DNA from 3 places in the Butyrivibrio sp. AE2032 genome. Region 1 is predicted to be linked to each of the others. Evidence: riboswitches for the same ligand, from Rfam matches in the RefSeq annotation. Region 1 holds a riboswitch; each other region holds the start of a gene.
The links. Region 1 has a riboswitch for S-adenosylmethionine ahead of metK (methionine adenosyltransferase). Riboswitches for the same ligand answer to the same signal wherever they lie in the genome.

Region 1 (5,501 bases):
CTGCGTTAACAAGGTTGGTGTTGACCTCAATACTGCATCAGCTCCACTTCTTCAGTATATTTCAGGAATCAGCAAGGTTATTGCTAAGAATATCGTTGATTATAGGGAAGAGAACGGTAAGTTCAAGAGCCGTGCTGAGCTTTTGAATGTACCTAAGCTTGGACCTAAGGCTTATGAGCAGTGTGCAGGATTCTTAAGGATCGCAGACGGAGAGAATCCTCTTGATGCAACCAGTGTTCACCCTGAGTCCTACGAAGCTACTTTGAAACTCATGGAGAAGCTTGGCATCACCTTTGATGATGTTCGCGAAGCTCAGAAGAATGCTGCAAAGGCTGCTATTGAGAAGCCGGCAGCAAAGTCAGAGAGTAAGCCACGTCCACCTAAGAAGCCTAAGCAGGTGGTTATCCGTAATACAAGTACAGCCATGGGAGCAGCCCTTGCAGCAGCTCTTGCAGGAAGTGATCTTGCAGTTGTGGATGATGGTGCTGGCTCAGCAGATGGTTTTGGTGGCAAGAATGCCGGTAAGGGCGGAAATGGAAATGGCGGAAATGGCTCAGGTTCCGGGGCAAATGGCGCTGGTGGAAATGGTGGTGGTACAGGCGCAGGTAGCGCGGTGGCCGGATCTCTTTCCAAGAAGGTTACCGAGGCTGAGAAGAAGACCCTTGCTCAGGAGCTGGGAATCGGTGAGATCACTCTTACAGATATCCTCTCAGAGCTTGAGAAACCATCCCGTGACCCTCGTGAGAACATGCCAGCTCCAATCCTTAGAAGCGATGTCCTTGATATGAAGGATCTTAAGCCTGGCATGATCCTTAAGGGCACAGTAAGAAACGTAATCGACTTTGGGTGTTTTGTTGATATAGGTGTTCACCAGGACGGACTGGTACACGTATCCCACATCACAGACAAGTTTATCAAGCATCCTCTTGAGGCTGTCAGTGTTGGAGATATTGTGGATGTCCAGGTTCTTGATGTAGAGCTTGATAAGAAGAGAATCTCTCTTACCATGAAGCTTCAGGATCCTGCCAAGGTTGCTGCAGAGGCAGCAGCAAAGGCAGCTTCCAGACCTGCTCCAAAGGCAGTAAAGGAAGAGAAGAAGGCAGCTCCAAAGCGCACCTCTGTTGTAGATCAGATGGCCAAGGAAGCCGGAATCACCAGAAAGCCTGCTAGCAGTGCAGGAGCTGGCGCTGCGGCTAAGTCTGGCGGCGCAGCAACAAAGTCTGCATCAGCATCTGATGTAAGACCCGGAGCAGCAACCTCTTCCGCTCGCAGACCTGAATCTGCCGGAGGTGTAGCTCCCGGAGCAAGGCCCGGAGCAGCAACCTCATCTGCCAGAAGACCTGCCGGTGACGCAGCTCCCGGTGCAAAGTCCGCAGCATCCGATGGCGCAGCTTCCGAAGCCCCCAAGAAGTTCAAGAAGAAAGGCATCGTAATCTTCAAGGGCAACGCCAACGACTAACAATGGCGCAGCAGCTTCAGTAGTTTTCGGCGCTGAAATATCGCTAGTTTTGCGAATTTCATAAAAATTTATTTCGCCCCAGGCGTGTGTTTGAAGATCAAATGATCCTCGGTTTCCACCGCCTGGGGCGATTTATGCAAATTAGTATATTGGTGGCCTCAAATTAGTCGTAGTTTATTGCGACATCTTATAGCGTTTTCATCTGAAGAAGTTTGTTTTTGGATTTACCCCTGAAAAAATGGTTTGCTTAATTGCTCTCCTTTAGCTCTTTTCGTATCATAAATGTTATTTTGCCTTTTACCTATGAAAAAATCATTGCCTTTAGCTGCTATCTGGATTGCTTTTTCAAATAATTAGTTTCTTTTATCTATTTACCCATGAAAATCACATTAGTACCCTTTATCTCCGATAAAACTTTTCGGTCAAATAAGCATTTTTATAAGAAGACTCATGAAAAATGCTTCTTCACAAGTTCTTCAACTTCGATAAAGCTTAGTGGATGCGCTTCATCCTCATAAGTAAGAATCAGGTTATGGCCTGGAAGATAACCAGCTCTAATATAGTGATGCATCTTGAAGTCTATCGTGGACTGATAATATGGTTTGTCGCATAATCCAAAATGCTCCCATATTTTTATTTCGCTTGTCTTTGGATTCATAATAGTGAAGTCAGAGGCTATACTTACCCTATTTATATCATGAATGTTTTCGTATCTATAAGGGATGCCTTTGGTATATAATACCTGCGCTATCATTGCCTCTGATTTCGAACGGACAAATTCTCCTTTTGGTGCCTTAACTATCAGGTGTTCTGGATGATCCTTAGACTTTTCATATGGTTCTGATTCCCATATTTCCGGGGTGCTTTTGCCGTCGACAAGCAACGGTCTGTATGGCGATAAAGGATTTAGCATTTCCAGGTAATGACTGTTAATCCTGTACTTCAGATAATGTTTTATGGCTTCCAATTCATTTTTATTATCCTGTAGCATTCTCCACTTATAAGCCTTAAGCGCTAAAATCTTGGCTTCGTCTACCTTTTCTCTGGAAAGATATATTTTTTGTTTTCCTTCGCTTGTTTTGACCTCTTTATAATATGAAATATACTCCTTTCCTTTTCTCTGTCGTTTGCTGATTGTCAAACACCCTTCCGGCAAAAGAGCTATCTCTCGCTCTAATTCCGCAATCTCCTTCTCTAGCACAGCTTTACGGTCCTTAAAATATTCAGTTTGATTCAAATACTTTCCTCCTTTTAAAATTCATAAAAACCGAAATAAAGATTCACTCACTCTAGCTTTTAATAATGGAATGTTTCTGCGAAAAAGCCGGAAGAATCCGAGCAGAAATGGATGAGACCCATCCATAAAAAGAAACATCGAAGGCCAATATACCATAATTAACAAAAATTTTCAAATTATCCTATTGATTTTATTTATGCTATAGGGTATCATTGCTTAACGGACGACAGATATATGTCCGCTTAGCAATTATATTTTAACTAGTTCTCTTATTCAGAGTGGTGGAGGTACATAGGACCTGTGAAGCCACGGCAACCCCTTGGATCATGAGGAAGGTGCCAACCTGAGCGTGCAACTGCTTCTGCTTCAACTGCAGAAACCTTACGAGCAATAAGAGGATCTGAAATTGGTCAGTTCCGCTTGTTTGTGCACGCAACAAGCGGATTTCTTATTTTATGGCGCAAAGCGCAAGAAAGGAAAAAGAATGGATAAGTTTATTTTCACATCCGAATCAGTTACTGAAGGACATCCCGACAAAATCTGTGATAACATCTCTGATGCTATCCTTGATGCATGCATGGCACAGGATCCAATGAGCCGTGTTGCTTGCGAGACAACAGCTTGCACAGGTTTCGTTCTCATCACAGGTGAGATCACAACAAAAGCAGTTGTTGACTATGCTAAGATCGCTCGTGAGACAGTTTGCGAGATCGGTTACGACAGCTCCGAAAAGGGCTTCGATGGAAACACATGTGCAGTTATGGTTGCTCTTGACCAGCAGTCTGCAGACATCGCTATGGGTGTTGACAAGGCTCTTGAGGCTAGAGAGAACAACATGACAGATGAGCAGCTTGAGGCAATTGGTGCCGGCGACCAGGGTATGATGTTTGGTTACGCTACAAACGAGACTGAGGAGCTTATGCCTTACGCTATCAGCCTTGCACACAAGCTTACAAAGAAACTCACAGAGGTTAGAAAGAACGGAACACTTGCTTACCTTCGCGCAGATGGAAAGAGCCAGGTTTCTGTAGAGTATGATGAGAACGGCAAGCCAATCAGACTTGAGGCTATCGTTATCTCAACTCAGCACGATGAGAAGGTTACTCAGGAGCAGATCCACGCTGACATCAGAAAGTACGTTATCGATGCAGTTGTTGACCAGACAATGGTTGATGCTAACACAAAGATCTTCATCAATCCTACAGGCCGTTTCGTAATCGGCGGACCTCAGGGTGATGCAGGACTTACAGGTCGTAAGATCATCGTTGATACTTACGGCGGAGCAGCTCGTCACGGCGGCGGAGCTTTCTCAGGAAAGGATTGCACAAAGGTTGACCGTTCAGCTGCATATGCTGCCAGATACGTTGCAAAGAACATCGTAGCAGCAGGCCTTGCTGACAGAGCAGAGATCCAGCTTTCATACGCTATCGGTGTTGCACAGCCTACATCAGTTCTTGTTGATACATTCGGAACAGGCAAGGTTTCTAATGAGAAGCTTACAGAGGCAGTTAGAAAGGTATTCGACCTTCGTCCTGCAGGAATCATCAAGATGCTCGACCTTCGTCGTCCTATCTACAAGCAGACAGCAGCTTATGGACACTTCGGCCGCAACGATCTGAACCTTCCTTGGGAGCAGACAGATAAGGTTGAAGAGCTTAAGGCAGCAGTACAGTAATATTTGGTAAAAGAAATATCGACAGAATGTCATGGACAGGTGGTCACTTAGACTGCCTGTCCTTTTTATGTCACTTGCCGTATGCTATAATCTTTCTATTGAATTAATCGGGTATTGGGGGAACAAAATGGCTTTTGCTCATCTTCACGTCCACACTGAGTACTCTCTTTTGGACGGTTCCAATAAGATAAAAGAATATGTGAAGCGCCTTAAGGACCTGGGCATGACTGCCGGGGCTATTACTGACCACGGAGTTATGTACGGCGTTATCGATTACTACAAGGCCTGCAAGGCAGAGGGAATCAATCCCATCATAGGGTGCGAGGTCTATGTGGCTCCCGGCTCCCGTTTTGAAAAAGAAACTTCTGCCTCAGATGACAGGTACTACCACCTGGTGCTCCTTGCTGAGAACAACACAGGCTATGCGAATCTTTCCCACATCGTAAGCCGCGGATTTACTGAGGGTTATTACTATAAGCCCCGAGTAGATATGGAGCTTTTGGAGAAATATCACGAGGGTATAATTGCTCTCAGTGCCTGCCTCGCAGGAGAGATTCCAAGGAACATCGTAAAGGGTAAGAACGACCAGGCAAAAGAGGCGGCAATGCGTTTGGATGCTATCTTCGGCCATGGCAATTTTTTCCTTGAACTGCAGGATCACGGGATCCCCGAGCAGCGCATGGTAAATAATACACTCCTTGCTTTGTCTGATCAGCTGGATATTCCGCTGGTTGCAACCAACGACTGCCACTACACCTATGCCGATGATGCTGAGGCCCATGACCTTCTTCTTTGCATCCAGACCGGCAAGAAGGTTTCTGACGAAGACCGTATGCGCTACGAAGGTGGTCAGTACTATGTAAAGAGCGAAGAAGAGATGAGAGCTCTTTTCCCTTACGCGCAGCAGGCGATTGATAATACTCAGAAGATTGCTGACAGATGTAATGTAGAGATAGAATTTGGAGTCACCAAACTCCCGCACTTCGAAGTGCCGGAAGGATATGATTCCTGGTCTTATCTGAACAAGCTTTGCGACGATGGTCTTAAGGAGCGCTACCCCGACGATGACGGAACTTTGAAAAAGCGCCTGGACTACGAGCTTTCTGTAATCCAGCGAATGGGATATGTGG
Region 2 (5,501 bases), on a different contig from region 1:
CACTCGAATGCCTCAGGCATCGTGTGCATACAGTCTTCGACGTGCTGGTAGTTGGGACGGATATCGTCCAATGTCCTGGACAGGTCGTAACCGAATTCCTTAACGATATAGTCGCGGATCTCATCCAAAGACGCGCCTTTCCTTGCCATGAAGATGGCGGATGCCGTGGACTCTGCTCCCTTTATTCCTTCAGGGTGATTGTGCGTTACCTCGGCCGTCCATCTCGCGACCTCTCTGGTGCGCTCTATGGTGTCGTACAGCCAGCCTGCTGCGGACACTCTCATGCCCGAACCGTTACCCAGGCTTCCGTACGGCTCTGGGTCATCTGAAAGTACCCAGTATATGAAATTCGCGCCGTATCCTGCGTGGGGGTACTTCTGGCCCCACTTCTTCATGGAACGGATAATGTGCTTCTTGACGGTCTTCTCGTCAGCGTCCCTGCCTGCGTCCATAAGCGCCTCGGCAACCGCGACTGTCATTACAGAATCGTCCGTAAAGTCGCTCTCGGAAGTGAACAGCTTAAAATCCCTGCTCTTGTTTCCTCTGTCAAACTCAAATCTGCTTCCAACTATATCTCCTATGATTGCTCCTAACATTGCCGTTACCTCCTTATGCTGCGTGATCTGTTTCGTGACTGCCGGCTGTTTCCTGCGCACCGCTGCCGGCAGACTTCCTTTTCTGATACTTCTGCGTTATGGAACCCATGACGCCGTTCCTGCCCTGCGGAATGGAAGCCTTGAACTTAAGAAGCTTCTCAATGTCCGACTCGTGCCAGCATCTTGTCCTGTGCGCGCCCTTCCTGAAAAAGTCGGGAAGAAGCTTTGCCAGCTCATGCTCCGGGTTCTCTTTCTTGAATCGGTACCAGGAAGATACGGTCGGAACGCTCGAACCGATCCTTACGGCAAGCTCTGCGACCGTCAGTATCTTTTCCGGCGCGGGCTCTGTTCCGGCCTCACCACTAGGCTCACCACCAGCCTCGCCGCCGGCCTCCTCAGCGGAAGCCCCGTCTGCCTTCTCGGCCGCCCTGCGCGCCATATCCTCGCGGATAAGCTTCTTAATGTAGGTAGCCTTGCCGGTGTCCTCCATCTCCTCGAAGAACCCGATAATGTCGGCGTCGTACTTCTTGCTAAGGCGTACGTTCACCTGTGTCGTGTTTGCCTTCTGGTACCTTGTAATGTACTTTACGTCTCCTGCCATGTTATATGACCTCCTTTAAATTATTGATCTCGTCTTTGTTTGATTAAACGACGGGACCTTGAAGAGGTGTATTCTTATGTCCCATCGTTCAAGCATTAGCACCTTGCTTTTGCAGGTTGCTGTACGGTCACCGGGCTTGTCCCTCGCGTACTCTTAATGGTTGTTTCTTGTTATGGCTTCAGTATAACGACTGCGTCATTCCTGTTGGTCGCATGCCGGGCGACATTTTCAGCTTGCTCCCAAGTATGTCTTTCTTATGTAGTCCTTGAATTCTTCAATGTCCGTGAAGCAGGTGAATCCGAACTCTTCTGCTTTCTTAATGCTCTCTTCATCCGGGTTCCAGGCCAGGATGCACAATGGTTTTGTGAATCCTTTCTGAAGTCCGAAAACTCCGAACGGCCAGGAGATGTCCAAAGAACAGACGTAGCGTCCCTTATTGTCTTCAACGCAGTAGTGACGCTGCCCTTCTTCCATGCCGTTATGCCTCATCCAGTCCTTCAGCCCGTCCATGGCATCCTCGAAAGCTTCGCTTCTTTTAAACTCTTCGCTGTCTTCGTCGAACCATTCGTTGGGAAGGTCAAGATCATCTTCTGTTGTTTCCGCGAAGCTGCCGTCTTCTTCAGCGTTATCTTCATCGCTGCCGCCTTCGGTCAATACAGGCAGGATCTCGAAAGAAAAGCCTGACCTGATCTCCAGCGGGTAGTCGATAAGGATCTTCTGATCGTCGTTATCTTCCTCGCCCCAGTCGAAAAACTTCATAAGGTCGGCCAAGGCGGTATCCTCGTTCATGTACTGGAATATGCCGGTATCATATGAAGCCTTAATCCTGTTGTACTGCTTCTTATCAAGCCTGGCGCTCATAACGCCCAGGTTATGTGTGGTGTTTTCCCCTGTGAATCTGATGTTGATCGCTGCTGCTACGCTTACTGTTCTCTTTCCCATTTTTGTTACCTCCGTATTCAATACTTGATCCCGTCTGCTTGAATGACGGGATCAGTACACACACAAAAGGAGGTAGGAAAAACCAATGGTCCCATCATTCAAGCTTTAGCACCTTGCTCCAGGCAGGTTGCTGTACGGTCAACGGGCTTGTCCCTCGCGTACTCTTTATGGTGCTTTAAGTATAGCATGCCTGCTGCGGATTTCAAGGAAAAACAGTCCTATTAAAAGGACATACAAGGGTTGAAAAACGACTGTTGAGGTGCTAATAAAATAATAAAATTGAAGGTGGTTTATAAGGTGCCAAAAATACGATTTGGATGTATCGATATACGCAACTTTTCATTTGTAAACCATTTTAGTTTACAAATGAAATATAGCACCGCAACCTGGGATATTCAACAAGATGTTTTGCTTACTCCGGGTTTGTTATAAAGTGATAGATGCGACAATTTCCGACCATCTGTCTTTTTATCATATAGGCAGATACAGATGATAAGGAGGAGATCCGTCATGAAGAAGAATACCAATAACGTAAGAAACACAGCAGGCAGACCTGCCATGAGCGCATCTCAGAAAAGAGGCTATGCTGCCGCCGGGTACTTTGCCAAGAAGTATGCAAAGGCAATGAAGGTGCTGGCCAGATAACTGGACTCCTAACGAAAACGAGAAATGTTTTGGCGCGGTTTCTAACGAAAACAAGAAATGTTTTAAGGCGATTTCTAACGAAAATCGAAAATGTTTCACTAAACGTTCCGAAAATAGAATAAAATGAAGTTGTGACGGATCATTCTTTTCTTATGGTTTACAATTCCATAATTCCGTAAACATAAGAAATACAAGCTGTGAGGGCCACTTATGGAAAACTATTCTTATTCCTATATCGGTAAAGACTGCATCTCGGTAAATCTTGATCTTACTGATGTAACGATCAGGTCTATCTGCGAGCGCATAATTGAGAGTGTTGGCGTTTATTACGAAGAAGATTTTCTGCATGTGTCCGTTTGGCAGGCATTTCTGAACAGTTATCTCAGAATAAATGCTCCCGAGATATATGAAGTGTTGAAAGTTGTTCCAGCTTCCGAGTGTTCTGAAATGTATTGCGCTTACATAGAAGGTGTCAGTGAAGAAACAAAAGCATTGGCGGAGAAACTGGGTCGGATTCTTGATGATCTCGTCAATGATGAAGAAAAGGCAATTACATTCCTGGAGCAGAATGCCGATGATATCGACTGGGACCGGTGTGCCACTGTAAGATATGCAAAGTTAGAGGCGGTTGCTCCATACAGTATCTGTGACTATGTCTTGTATGGCCTTTACCTTGGGGATCCCAAGAAGTTTGGCATCCGTATGAGCGGAGATTTTCCTACGGGGCCGAGAAGAACCGGTGATAATTCCGGGTATTCCATCGAATTGAATTATAACAACCAGGGTGTTGAGCATCCTCTTATGTTTACGATTACTTCGACTGGTCCTGCAACTGTTTATGTACAGGGAGGCATACCGGGAAAGAAATATATTGAATCGGATATGGATGCCGACAGTGCGATCAAATTATTTCTGTCAATCTGACCCGTAAACTGCCCGAACCAATTCAGCCTGTAAACTCCTTCATGTCATCCAGTCTGAGGAGAACCGGCTGTCTGCCGAACCCCGCACCCACGTCGATGTCGATCCAGGTTTCGGTCTTTATTATCCTGCCGTCATATTCATCACCGTAAGCTATCGTAGGCGTGTGACCTAATATGGTCATGACGTCTTTATAGTAAACAGTCGTAAGGTCTGGCCTTGTCCACACCAGTTCGTCACAGGTATATTCGCTGAACTTCTTATCGGGCGCGAAATTCCCGAGCCCTGAATGCACGAGCAGGAAAACACGTCCGCCGGCACTTACAGCCTCGTATAAAGGACAGTCGCGGAGATAGTCCAGTATATCCTGCTGTGTATCCTTATCAAGCTTATTCATGGCCTTAAGAGTAACGTCGCCGCCGTCGAGCCGGTAGCGCGTGAGTATATCGATCTTCTCATCTGTCCAGGTGTTTATGCTGCTCTCGGTTATCTCGTCGAAAGCGAAAGAACATGCGAGCAGCATCGCCTCATGGTTGCCCAGGATGAGCTGGACATTGAGCCGGTACATGAGCCATTCCAGGATCCCGACTCCGCCGTCGCCGTTGCGGTCGACGACATCGCCAAGTATATAAAGGAAGTCTTTGTTACCGAAACCCGCCTTGTCCAGCAGATCAAGGAGCTTGTCGAGCGGATATCCGTGAAGGTCAGAGATTACATAGATCATAGAGGTCTTCTTTTCATAGAGAGTTTACTGTTGAGAGTTTTCCTAAAAGTTATATTAGCACATGCAAAAATTTCCGCATGATCCTCCCAAGCATATATTAGGCCGCGGGATGAGCGCATTTTGGCACATCGTCCTTTTTATAATGAAAACGGAAGAAGGGAGGGTAGTTTTATGATCACTTATGTTAGCGGTTCCATGATCAGATACTCGCAGTTTCCGGATGGATTCTGGAAGGATATCGAAAAGCTCATGACTGACGGTGATGAGATACTCCTCGGCAATTCGGACTTCGATCACCGCGTATACGGACGCTGCAGGAATAAGCAGTATAAGAATGTAAACGTGATGCGGGACGTTCCGAAAAGAAAGAGGAGCATACCGCTGTCGACGGTTGAGAGGATGTTGCCCGCAGCTTCGGACATGGTCAGGAAGTGCGACCGCATGATCGCCGTTTGGGACGGCGAGAGTCAGGAAGCATTTGTTAATGTCCTCATGCTCCTTGCTTTACATAAGAAATGCAGAATGTACTTTCTTCCGTCAGGCAAATGTATTGAGATAACTTCCGTTGATGATCTCGCCCCCTATGTGGCTGAACGTCAGGGGTGGACTGATAAAGACATGGAAGAGGTGCTCAAGGTATGCGGATTTGAGGAGCAGATGATCTCATATATGCTCAAAGATTCAGGCCTGGATGAGAAATTGCTGACGGAGATCATCGGCAGGGCACCCATATCCATAACGAAAAAGCGGGAACTGATGGAGAACCTCCAAAAGAAGAACAATCTCAATCATGAAGTGTTCTGCAAGGTCGCGGGGCTTATAAAAGACGGTGCGGATCTGAGTCTTGTGAAACAGGAGATCCTGGAAACGTACGGCAGGTTCGGCGCTTGCTTAAGTGACTGCCTCTCGGAAATACACCTGGCGGAGGAAGGCCTGAAATACTGCACATACTATCTCTTTAGTGAGTGGTATGACACGGATGTGTTTATTGAGAAATCGTATCCGGTAGGAATGTTCGATTCCGTCAAAAAGGCGATGGAATACATAAAGCGCAACGAAAAGTATGAACGCG
Region 3 (5,501 bases), on a different contig from region 1:
GAAGCTATAAGCGGCGTAACTCCCGCATCCTCGTCTTCCCTTATCTTCTTTAACGTGATCTGAGGCCTGTTGTTCCATTCCGTGACTTTGCCGGAGATGAAATAAGTTCCACCCTCCACGATGTCCACCTTTGACTTGCCGGCAACGGTAAACCTGCCATCGCAGAGAAAAGATACAAAACCGTTATCTTTCCTCGGGCAGAACACCTTTATGCAGGTGACCTTAGCGTCTTCTATCTCTTTGCCTACATCAGCCGTCGTCAGTGTCAGAGGCTTGTCTTTGGGTTCTTTTTTCATGCATATTCTTCCGTGTAAAGACTTTTTCAAATGCTAGCAGAGATATTTCCCGAAAACAACACGCCCGGTTAAAGTTGAGACTGAAACCGGGCGTTATGAATTATATTGTCCTATGAACGGAAGTTATCTGATGCCTGCGAGCTTCTTAATCTCCTCGGCCTTGTCGGTCTTTTCCCAGGGCAGGTCGATATCAGTCCTGCCGAAGTGACCGTAGCTTGCAGTCTTCGCATAGATGGGTCTTCTGAGATCCAGATCCCTGATGATGGCTGCAGGTCTTAAATCGAATACCTTATTGACGATCTCAGTGATCTTCTCATCGTCGATCCTTCCCGTTCCGAACGTATCGACCATTACGGATACCGGCTTTGCAACACCGATAGCATAAGCAACCTGTACTTCACACTCCGATGCGACTCCTGCCGCAACGATGTTCTTTGCGATATAACGCATCATGTAGCATGCGGAACGGTCGACCTTCGTGGGGTCCTTTCCGGAGAAGCATCCGCCGCCGTGACGCGCAAAACCGCCGTATGTATCGACGATGATCTTCCTTCCGGTAAGTCCGGAGTCGCCCTGAGGTCCGCCAACCACGAATCTTCCCGTAGGATTGATGTAGATCCTCGTGTTCTCATCGATGAGCTCCGCAGGGATAACGGGCTTGATGACGTTCTCTTTGATGTAATCCACAAGGTATTCGAGAGTCACGTCTGCGCTGTGCTGAGTAGAGATAACTACCGCGTCGATCCTCTTCACCTTGTCGTTCTCATACTCAACGGTTACCTGTGACTTACCGTCAGGCCTTAAGAAATCCGCACCGTTCTTGCGAACTTCGGTAAGGCGGATCGTAAGCTTGTGTGCAAGAGATATCGGCATCGGCATAAGCTCAGGTGTGTCATCGTTTGCGTAACCGAACATCATGCCCTGGTCGCCTGCTCCTGTATCGAGTTCCTTTTCGCCGCCGTGACGAGCCTCATATGACTCGTTGACGCCCATTGCGATGTCGGGGGACTGCTCATCGATCGATGTGAGCACTGCGCATGAATTGCTGTCGAAACCCATATCGCTGGAGTTGTATCCGATCTCTTTGATCTTGTTCCTTACTATCGAGGGAATATCGACATAAGCCGATGTTGAGATCTCGCCCATGACGAGTACCATACCCGTAGTCGTGCAAGTCTCGCATGCGACTCTTGCCGTGCTGTCCTGCTCAAGTATCGCATCGAGCACGCTGTCAGAGATCTGGTCGCAGATCTTGTCGGGATGTCCCTCCGTAACGGATTCAGAAGTGAACAGCCAATTTCCTTTTTTATTTCTCATTGTCTTTCCTTTCCGTTCAATGCCTTTGTTAAAGAAAAAACCTTCCCCCGAAAGGAGAAGGCCAACGTCTTTTTATAAACGATCCTCATCTTTCAGGTTTCCCTGCCGGAATTGGCACCGCTGCTTTCCGCGGTTGCCGGGTTCTTAACGGGCCGGTCCCTAGAACCTCTCTTGATAAGCAATGAACTTGTTTTTTATTGTGAGATGATTTTACTTATCCTCACCCCCTTTGTCAATTGTCCCGGTGCATATGACGGCAAGGTTTGAAAAATTCTTTTCGAAAACAGTTACGGAATGCCGAAACGTTAATAATATTAATTAATTTATTACCCTGCGAAAACCGTGTTTCATGGCATCTTCCGTTGTCGTTTTTGTCGTATTTTGTCGCTTTTATCAAAGGCTTGCCGGCCTTACAATCCGGCTTATCAACCAATGACGCAAGGAGGAACAGAATATGGCTTTCACGATAAAGATCTACGAGAAGAACGGATATATCTATACGCTTCTCAAAAAGCGCCTGAGCAGTTTCTTCCCTGACGCCTATATCGTCGATCCCTACCTTGAACCAGATGATCTGGACGACCGTTTCAGCAGCTATACCAAGGTCATATACGATCCTGCTGACATGAATGAAGAACAAGCTTTTTCACATACAACCTCTCCAATAAGGCTTACGGAAGACGGCGGGGCGATAGACTGTGCCAGACTCATACACCTGTTACGCACACCTATGGAAACACCCACAATACCCGGCCCGGTCAAAGGAACTCTCTCCGCCGTCATTCCGTTCGTCTACACAGACGTAAGGGACAGATTCATATGCGAACTGTCTGACAGTTTCAGAGGTGCCGACATCAACATCAGACTCGATTTCACGAGCAAACTGAGAGCATTATGGAAAGGATCTTCGGGATGCAACATGACTTCGCTTCTCGAAGCCTGCAGATCAAAAAGATTCACACCCGAAGATATTCTCAAGTACTGCAATATGGATGACCTCGGTTTTCTCACTCCGGGAAGCTGTACAAATTACGACGATGTCTACGATCTCGGAGCAGGACGCTCTGTCACACTCATGAACCTCGCGGCGGAACTCGTGCATTCAAAGACAAGATCGGTCAACGTTCTGGCCGTCATTGAAGGCTTCAGGACAAAGGATCTTCCCGAACTGCTCTGCGGATGCGACATGGTATACATACTCCTGCCGTCTAAGACCGCTAGCGAAGATCCCGGAGCACAGGATCTCATATCAATGCTTAAAAAGATCCTGGGACCGGAGAGGATCACGGTTTATTACGCAGCCGGTCCCAATGAGACCGGCGATGAAGAGAACATCGGTCAGAGGGAAATTGCCGTATGACGCCTTCAAGGACCGGTACTGTCGACATAAAAGAGCAGATAACATATTGCGTCCTTAATACCATCTCGGGCGAGACAGATCCTTCTGACGAGAAACTCCGCGAGATAATCTCAGATGTGATATCAGAAAACACTTCCTGCAGGATGAGCCTGGACGAAAAGCGCGAGATGGCTCAGTCTGTCTTCAATTCTCTCAGGAGACTGGATGTGATCGAACCACTGATGGAGGATCCGACGATCACGGAAATAATGGTAAACGGACCATATAAGATCTTCTACGAAAGAAACGGAAAACTATACAGATCAGACTTAGCTTTCCGTGACGAGGAATCACTCAAGACCTGCATCTCCTGCTTCTTTGCAAACCAGAACAGACCGTTGAACGAAGCATATCCGATAGCGGACTTAAGGCTGCCTGACGGCTCGAGAGCAAATGCCGTGCTGCCGCCCATCACGAGGGAGACAACCGTAACGATAAGAAAGTTCACGGGTATCACCCATGACATCGTATCACTCATAAGGCAGGGTTTCATAAGCGAGGAAGCTGCAAGGTTTCTTGCAGAATGTGTCAGGAACAAGAGAACGATATTCATCTGCGGCGGTACAGGTTCGGGAAAGACAACGTTCCTGAACTGCCTTTCGGGGTTCATCCCAAAGACAGAAAGGATCGTCACTATAGAGGATTCAGCCGAGCTCAATCTCCAGGGTATAGATAATCTCGTAAAGATGGAAGCAAGGCTCCCGGGGCCAGACGGAACAGGCGAAGTTAATATCGGAATGATGATAAGGGCATCACTCAGGATGAGGCCTGACCGGATCATTGTCGGCGAGGTCAGAGGAAAGGAAAGCGCAGATCTTCTGTCGTGCCTTACGAGCGGTCATCCGGGCTCCATGAGCACCGGTCACAGCAACTCCTGCCTCGAGATGATGGAACGTCTTACCGCCATGATAATGTCAGGTTCGAATCTTCCCTACGACGCCATCCTTTCCCAGGCATCCATGGGGATAAACATCGTGCTCCACATAATGAGGAGCCGCGAAGGAAAAAGATATATAGATGAGATCTGCGAGGTATTGCCTCCGCAGGATCACGGATACAGATTAAAAACACTTTTCAGGAACAAAGGAGGTGACGGACTTGAGCGTATCGCAGACATTGAAGATATCAGGAAAGCAAAAGCATACCGCGCTTAAGAAGTGTCATTCATTCCCTGTTTTCCTTGCAAAGACGGTATGGGTATACCCCGTATTCGTTGCCGCCGTTTATTTCGCATCCGGACTGTTCATCGGTTCTGAAATGATCAGGCTCATACTCGCCGTCATCCTAAGCATACTGCCCTGGAAAGAAGCGATGAAGAAGATCTACTCGAACAACTACAGGCACATGAGGACACAGCTCCTCGTTCTGCTTCAGGTGCTCTGCACGAGCGTATCGAGCGGTTATTCGATAGAGAAATCACTTCTTCTGATAAGACCGGTAATCGAGAAGACATTCGGCAAACGCTCGATGCTCTTAAAACCTCTCATCAATCTGGAGAACAACTTAAAACTGCATGTCAGTCTCGAGGAATCACTGAACATATTCGCACAGCAGATCGACTTTCCCGAGACGGTACCGGTTTTCCATGCCTTGGCGATATCGGGCGAGGTCGGCAACAACAGCCTGTCGATATTGAGAAGTTCATGTCAGATGCTCTCGGAACTTAATGCGGTACAGGGCGAGATAGCTGCTTCAAATGCAGGCAAGAATGCCGAAGCCGCCATACTCTGCGCCATGCCTTTCGGTGTGACGTTTGCACTCAATTACATGAGCCCTGAATATCTTGATCTTGCCAGAAGCACAAGGACGGGGTCCATACTTCTCGCAGCAGCGTTCGGTGTCTGCACAGTTGCCTGCGCAATGCTCCTGAGGTTCATGTCTCACGAGCAAGGAAGGAAAGCATATAAGTCCGAACTTGCAAGCGCGGTTACGGCATCCGGAAAGAAAGGAACGCCTCTGACAAAACTTGTGAAAAAGGTCTTCCCTGCCGGTTTCATTACGGCACGGCACGAACTGTTCAACGAGCTTTCGGTCAACCCCGACTACACATATGAGCAGTACCTGAAAAAACAGCTGATCACAGGCTTCGTATCTCTGGTACTCGGAGCAGCTATCCTAATGAGCCTCGGTAAGAATCCGGCCTTCGCACTTTTATTCGCGGCGGCGGTAGTAATACTCGGCAGCTGTGAGATACGTTCTGACGTTGAACGCAAAAGAGAAGAACTCATGAGCGACATCCCGTTGTTCATGTGTCTGATCTCAACACTTCTCGAATCGGGAATGCAGCTCCCGAAAGCCATATCGATATGCTCGAAAGCATTTGGTGAGAATAAGAGTCTTTCACTCGAGATAAAGAACCTGAGGGCGATGATCCTGAGCGGTATACCCGCATCGGACGCAGTGGAAAAATTCTCATTAAGGATACAGATTCCCGAGGCCCAGGCGGCTCTCCTTCTCATCGCAAGATACGGAAGGCTCGGCACATCAGA

Region 2: it holds a riboswitch for S-adenosylmethionine, as region 1 does, so the genes downstream of both, BO18_RS24005 (hypothetical protein) here and metK (methionine adenosyltransferase) in region 1, are expected to answer to the same signal.
Region 3: it holds a riboswitch for S-adenosylmethionine, as region 1 does, so the genes downstream of both, metK (methionine adenosyltransferase) here and metK (methionine adenosyltransferase) in region 1, are expected to answer to the same signal.

The regions. Positions count from the first base shown of each region.
Region 1 is NZ_JNLF01000003.1:991,569-997,069, reverse strand. Features, by position in the region: gene BO18_RS34265 (Tex-like N-terminal domain-containing protein) at 1-1,459, shown strand, start outside; gene BO18_RS32490 (hypothetical protein) at 1,908-2,696, opposite strand; SAM riboswitch class I at 2,963-3,093, shown strand; gene metK (methionine adenosyltransferase) at 3,181-4,371, shown strand; gene BO18_RS06420 (DNA polymerase III subunit alpha) at 4,499-5,501, shown strand, end outside.
Region 2 is NZ_JNLF01000005.1:1,430,334-1,435,834, reverse strand. Features, by position in the region: gene BO18_RS24015 (ADP-ribosylglycohydrolase family protein) at 1-596, opposite strand, end outside; gene BO18_RS24010 (hypothetical protein) at 610-1,197, opposite strand; SAM riboswitch class I at 1,276-1,360, opposite strand; gene BO18_RS24005 (hypothetical protein) at 1,426-2,139, opposite strand; SAM riboswitch class I at 2,228-2,313, opposite strand; gene BO18_RS36040 (hypothetical protein) at 2,650-2,784, shown strand; gene BO18_RS24000 (Imm51 family immunity protein) at 2,995-3,708, shown strand; gene BO18_RS23995 (metallophosphoesterase) at 3,731-4,429, opposite strand; gene BO18_RS23990 (hypothetical protein) at 4,601-5,501, shown strand, end outside.
Region 3 is NZ_JNLF01000004.1:103,613-109,113, forward strand. Features, by position in the region: gene BO18_RS32870 (AAA family ATPase) at 1-296, opposite strand, end outside; gene metK (methionine adenosyltransferase) at 420-1,613, opposite strand; SAM riboswitch class I at 1,696-1,794, opposite strand; gene BO18_RS14640 (hypothetical protein) at 2,068-2,973, shown strand; gene BO18_RS14645 (CpaF family protein) at 2,970-4,166, shown strand; gene BO18_RS14650 (type II secretion system F family protein) at 4,111-5,501, shown strand, end outside.